DNA from 2 places in the Paenisporosarcina sp. NPDC076907 genome. Region 1 is predicted to be linked to the other one. Evidence: predicted binding sites of a transcription regulator. Region 1 holds the regulator's gene; the other holds the start of a gene.
The links. The regulator NrdR, encoded in region 1, represses ribonucleotide reductase genes. The targets are predictions, from matches to a motif close to AACACNATATATNGTGTT.
Positions count from the first base shown of each region.

Region 2: the regulator NrdR is predicted to act here: its motif matches at 1,809-1,826, upstream of ACQKEV_RS09470 (vitamin B12-dependent ribonucleotide reductase).

Region 1 is NZ_JBNNIX010000002.1:609,389-612,815, reverse strand. It holds gene ACQKEV_RS10795 (glyceraldehyde-3-phosphate dehydrogenase) at 1-415, shown strand, start outside; gene speD (adenosylmethionine decarboxylase) at 641-1,024, shown strand; gene nrdR (transcriptional regulator NrdR) at 1,144-1,614, shown strand; gene ACQKEV_RS10780 (replication initiation and membrane attachment family protein) at 1,636-3,039, shown strand; gene dnaI (primosomal protein DnaI) at 3,026-3,427, shown strand, end outside.
Region 2 is NZ_JBNNIX010000002.1:355,455-358,881, reverse strand. It holds gene ACQKEV_RS09485 (ATP-binding protein) at 1-277, opposite strand, end outside; gene ACQKEV_RS09480 (rhodanese-like domain-containing protein) at 360-740, opposite strand; gene ACQKEV_RS09475 (lipoate--protein ligase family protein) at 842-1,678, shown strand; gene ACQKEV_RS09470 (vitamin B12-dependent ribonucleotide reductase) at 1,855-3,427, shown strand, end outside.

The sequences.
Region 1 (3,427 bases):
ATCCATCATCCCTACGTCTACAGGAGCTGCAAAAGCATTATCATTAGTTTTACCAGAGCTAAAAGGTAAACTTCATGGCTTGTCTCTTCGTGTACCGACTCCAAACGTGTCGTTAGTGGACCTGGTTGTCGACCTTCAAACGGATGTGACGGTTGAAGAAGTAAATGCTGCATTTATTGAAGCTTCGAAAGGTTCAATGAAAGGTGTTCTTGAATTCACTGAAGAACCGCTTGTATCCATTGACTTCAATTCAAACCCACACTCAGCTATCATTGACGGTTTAACAACAATGGTGATGGGAACTCGTAAAGTGAAGGTCCTCGCTTGGTATGATAATGAATGGGGTTACTCAGCACGCGTGGTAGATTTGACTAAAAAAGTTGGCGCTGCACTGAAAGATACAGTAATTGCATAAATAAAATAATTCCTTCCTACTTGTTCTCAAATGTAGGAAGGTATTATTTTTTCTCGAACACTTGCATTGTGTGACATTAAACCATATAATGTGAATCGTGTACTTTTATTGTATACAACTGACTGCTTAAAGGGTTAGGACCTCTCTGGACTAACTTTCCCCCGTGGTAGTCGACTTTGATGATACACCAAACTAAAAAAAACCTATCAAAGGGGGAAACGAACCATGGAAACAATGGGGCGTCATGTAATTGCTGAACTATGGGAGTGCGAATTTGACAAATTGAACGATGAGACATATATCGAGCGTACATTTGTAGAAGCAGCCCTTAAATCTGGAGCAGAAGTTCGTGAAGTAGCATTCCACAAATTTGCACCTCAAGGTGTAAGTGGAGTCGTGATTATCTCTGAATCACACTTAACAATCCACAGCTTCCCAGAACACGGTTACGCAAGTATTGATGTATATACATGTGGTGATTTAGATCCAACAATTGCTGCTAAATATATTGCTGATGCACTTGGATCTCAAACTCGTGAAATGACAGAAATTCCACGTGGTATGGGTCCTGTTATTGCGGGTAAAGCTCGCGTAACAGCGCATGCATAACAATTAAACTGTAAACTGAGTAAGCAGAGGGAGAAATTCCTCTGCTTTTTCGATTTTAATGAACTTTTTTTGATATAATAGGAACACTATACGAATGACGAAATTCAGGAGATAAAACTATGAGATGTCCAGCTTGTCAATTTAATGGAACGCGTGTCGTCGATTCTAGACCTGTAGACGACAATAAAGCAATCCGCAGAAGAAGAGAATGTGAAGAATGTGGTTTCCGTTTTACAACATTTGAAAAAGTAGAAGAAATGCCATTGATCGTTGTGAAAAAAGATGGCTCACGTGAAGAATTCAGCCATGAAAAAGTGTTAAGAGGCCTAATTCGTGCGTGCGAAAAACGTCCAGTTTCACTTGATGCATTGGAAGAAGTCGTATTTTCAATCGAAAAAGAATTACGCAGAATTGGGAATTCCGAAGTGAAATCGGAAGATGTGGGTGAAATGGTCATGGATCGTCTTGCAACCATCGATGAAGTGGCATATGTTCGGTTTGCATCTGTTTATCGTCAATTTAAAGACATTAATGTGTTTATAGATGAATTAAAAGATTTATTAAAGAAAAGTCCAGAAGACAAACAATAAGGGACAGGAGGACGATGTGGCATGCAACTATTATTCAAAGAACTACAGCCGGTAGATAGCTTCATCATCCAAATGCCCCATACACTGACGGACAAGGATCGCCAGCTTGTGACCATGTTGTATAAACCAATTATCGGTTCCGATGCAATGAGTCTGTACTGTACATTATGGGCCGAATCGGAAGGCGAAACTACAGAACAATTGACACACTATTATTTAATGGATGTGTTGAATATGTCTTTAAAGAAGATATTTGACGCACGTGTGGCACTCGAAGCTATTGGGTTGATGAAAACATGGAAAAAGGATGATGACGATAAACGTCTCTTCATTTACGAGGTAGTGGCGCCACTGGATGCCACTTCTTTCTTTAGTGAACCGATTTTAGCTACGTCCTTATATAGTGTCATACACGAAAAAGCGTATATACGAATAAGAGAACGTTTCATTAAGAAGCAACCGATTTTAAGCGGGTATGAAAATATATCGCGTGACCTGCAGGACGTTTTCAAAAGCAATCATGATTACAATAAACTCGGACATATTTTTGAACCGGGACAGAGTGAACAAACTTCCGTGCGACCGAAGAAACTTCCTTTCTATTCAATGGATTTCGACTTTGATCTATTGAAGTCAGGATTGTCTGAAGTGATGATTCCTTCTAGTGTATTAACTTTATCTGTTAAGGAACTGATTGCCAAAGTAGCCTTCCTCTATTCCTTAAATGCAATTGATATGCAAAAAGTGTTAATGATGGCGATTGATGATCAAAACCGCATTACGGAAGAACGTTTGAAAAAAACAGCAGCTGATTATTACAAGCTTTCTATTTCTTCTAAACCTCCAAGACTCATGCCAAAAGCTGGTGTGCAACGAGAAGCGGTTTCGCAGGAAGTGAAAATGTCTAAAGACCAGTCTCTCATTAAATATCTTGAAGAGACGCCACCTTTGGAAGTATTAAGGGATTTATCAAATGGCAAGGAACCTCTTCCTGTGGAAGTAGATTTAGCCAATGAACTGATTTTTAAATATGGTTTTCCTCCAGCCGTCGTCAATGTCCTTCTGCAATTTGTGTTGATCAGAGCGAAAATGAAACTCAACAAAAATTATGTACACAAGATTGCAGCACACTGGCAACGCGAAAATATACAAACTTGTGAACAGGCAATCGAAATATCACGCAAGGAACATGACCAGTATATGGATTGGCAGAATTCAGCCAAAACCGCTTCCACTACTTCTTACAAACGTAAAAATGTCCGGGATGAAAAAGTGCCGGAATGGTTCTATAAAGCGAAAGAAAATCGCTCAACCAAACAAACGATTGAAAATGAAGTAACAGAAGACTGGGAAGCGAAAAAACAGCAATTGCTTGAAAAACTCGGTGTAACAGAGGGGCAGGCGAAAACGAATGGAACCAATTAGTGAAACGTTAAAACGCGTCGTGAATGCACCTGAATTTTCGAAGCGCTATGAAAAAATGAAAACCGAAATTCTTGAGGATCCTGGTGTCCAAGCTTTTTTGGCGGAAAACGCCGATTTGGTCAATAAAGATATGGTGGACCGGGGACTTCATAAACTGTACGAATATACTTCTCAAAACCATGACTGTGAATCTTGTGAAAATGTGGCTAGCTGTCATAATGTTATGAAAGGTTATGTACCGAATCTAACGATTGTACGTGGCTCAATTGACCTCGATTATGCAAGATGCCGACAAAAGACGATTGAAGATGAACGCCGCCAAGTTTCTGCTATGATTTCGAGTATGCATATGCCAAAGGATGTTTTGCAGGCAAGACTTGCTACGGTT
Region 2 (3,427 bases), 250 kb from region 1:
CATTTGCATCTTCGGAAGTTGCCGCCACTTTACCAAGAGTCCGAGATTCATAAATATGACTGAGGGGTTCATATGAAAGTAATCCTTTTTCCATCATTTCAAGAACATGTGCATCAAGTTGAGCAATGGTTTCTCCAATGTATATTTGCTGCCATGTACCTGACAGTCTGTTTTCCAAAGTTTCGATAATTCTGCGGGAAACAAACGCAAGATCTTCATAGTGCGGAAGTGATTCTCTTGTATTTTCATGATGAGAAATAAGTGTGTTTGGTTTCATAGTGACCTCCGTTATTGTTTGACTCCATACATACGTTTTAATTTGAAAAAAAGTTCCTCCGTTTGGAAGAACTTTGAATAAATTATTTTGTTTTAATTTTCCCCGTCCACTGACGGAAACCGCCTTGCAGTTGGTAAATCTGGTTATAACCTTTTTTCTGAAGGAACAATGCAGTACGTGCACTTCTTGCACTATTTTGGCAATATAAGTATACGGGTTTATCCGCACGGATTTCTTTAAAACGCTGACGCATTTGTGATGAAGGAATATTACGTGCTCCCAGAATATGTCCACCTTCAAATTCTTTTGGTTCACGAACATCCACAAGCTGTGCTTTGCGATAGCCTTCAATAAATTGTTCTTGTGTTAAACCTGATACTGCTTTCTTTAATCGCATTGATGAGATTAAAAAGTAAACAATCAAACCAAACAATGCAGCAGTGATAATGTATATAAGTGTCAAGACAACTTTCCCCTTTCTATCTATGTTCTTATTATAAAAGAAAGTATAGCCACAATACAACGAGTTTGTTAATATGAATAGCATTGTGAGGAGGAAAAAAGATGTCTAAACCAATTTGGTATTTTATAAACTCTGGAGCTTGCAGTCCGTCCTTCAATATGGCACTGGATGAAGCGTTACTGGACTGGCATAGTGAAGGACTCCTACCACCAATTGTTCGTTTTTATGGGTGGACACCTGCAACACTATCCATCGGTTATTTTCAAAATGTAGAAAAAGAGATCAACATGGATGCCGTCAGAAATCATAATTTAGGTTTTGTCCGTCGTCCCACTGGTGGACGTGGTGTTTTGCATGAACATGAATTAACATATAGCATTATTGTCAGTGAAGATTATCCCAATATGCCCGCGACCGTTACAGAAGCCTACCGCGTGTTAAGTGAAGGACTTTTGATTGGCTTCCAAAAACTTGGGTTGAACGCATATTTCTCAGTCCCAGACACGGAAGAAAAGAAGAGTGATTTAAAAAATCCGAAAAGTGCCGTCTGTTTTGATGCGCCTTCATGGTATGAATTAGTAGTAGAAGGTAAAAAAGTAGCTGGTAGTGCACAAACAAGACAAAAAGGTGTTATTCTTCAGCATGGAGCGATTCTTTTGGATTTAGATGAAGATAAATTAGTATCATTGTTTAACTATCCATCAGATGAAGTGAAGGAACGAGTGCGTAGAAGTCTCTCAAAAAAAGCGGTAGCAATCAATCATTTGCGGGAAACTCCTGTCACAATTGAAGAGTGTGTAGACGCTTTTAAAGAAGGTTTTGCTGAAGGTCTTGATATCAATTTTCAACCATATATGCTAACAATCGAGCAAATGGAATATGTAAAACAGCTAGAGATTCGACGCTATGCAAATGATGAATGGACATACCGTAAATAGTAGGTAAAAGGAATTAATTTTATCGAAAAATAAGTTCTATTTTACTATAGACGCGATGTGTGTATGTTCGAACATACTTCCACATTATTTGATTTAGATGTCAATATATAGTACCCTAAACACAACGTATAACACTATATGTTGTGTTTTTTCTGTTAATTAAGGAGGAGTAGCTAATGGTACTAATTTCTAATCAAAAAATTGGGCAATTAAACATTGAAACTTTGAACAAAGACATCGTTTCTTTCCCTCAAGTCCATCCCATCACGAATGACATGACATTAACTCACAAAGGTGTATCCAGGTTAGTCATGATTGACCGCTATTCATTTAAAGATACTGAAAAGAAAACACTAAAAGAAGGCGATTTTGTCGTATTGACAGTGAAGGAAGACCCGAAATTCCCTGCACGTGGATTGGGTTATATTGTTTCCATCGATCATTCGACAAATAAAGCACGTGTTTTAATTGAAGAAGATTACCGTAGTGCAATTGATGATCGAACGGAACTGGAGTCGGGCATTGTCAATCGTTCCATTAATGTCATCGAAAAACCTCTGGAAGTTTTCTATGAGCAAATTGCAAAACGCAATGCGACCGGACTTGCTTCTGTTGAAACATCTGAAGAGAAGAAACAAGAATGGTTTGAGAAGTTTTATGAGCAATTGGTACAATTGAAATTTATTCCAGCAGGTCGCGTGCTTTATGGAGCTGGCGCAGGAACAGATGTTACATATTTCAATTGTTATGTCATGCCATTTGTGCCTGATTCCCGTGAAGGCATTTCCGATCACCGTAAACAAGTCATGGAAATAATGAGTCGCGGTGGTGGTGTTGGAACAAACGGATCAACATTGCGTCCACGCAATACACTAGCAAAAGGTGTGAATGGTAAATCATCTGGTTCCGTTTCCTGGTTAGATGATATAGCTAAACTTACACATCTGGTTGAGCAGGGAGGCAGTCGCAGAGGGGCTCAAATGATTATGTTGGCCGATTGGCATCCGGACATTGCGGAATTCATCATTTCCAAGATGCAAAATCCAAGAATCCTGCGTTTCTTGATTGAAAATACAAATGATGAAACGATTAAGCAATTAGCTAAAGACAAACTTAAATTTAAAGCTTTGACACAACAAGAAGAAGCAATGTATCAAGGTATTGTAAACTACAAAACGATTCCTGGTCTGGGTGGTTTCAGTGACGCAATTATACGAGATGCAGAAACGAAGCTGCATGACGGCGGCACATATAGTGTCAATAATTCGGAATTTTTAACAGGTGCTAATATTTCAGTAACGTTGACAGACGATTTCATGAAAGCTGTGGAGGAAGACGGAGTTCACGAGTTACGATTCCCAGCTGTTGAAAGTTATTCAGCTGAAGAAATGGCAACGTACAATGAGAAATGGCACGAAGTCGGGGACGTGCGTGAATGGGAAAAACAAGGACATGCCATCCGTACTTACCGTACGATGAAAGCAAAAGATTTGTGGAATCTCATTAACATTTGTGCAACGTATTCTGCAGAGCCAGGTATTTTCTTTATCGACAATGCGAACGAGATGACCAATGCTAAAGCTTATGGACAACAAGTGGTTGCTACCAACCCGTGTGGAGAACAACCATTAGCACCAAATTCAGTTTGCAACTTGGCGGCAGTGAATTTAGCGCAGTTTGCACAGAAAGATACGAAAACAGTCGATTTTGAAAGTCTGAAAGAAACTGTTCGTGTCGGAGTTCGTATGC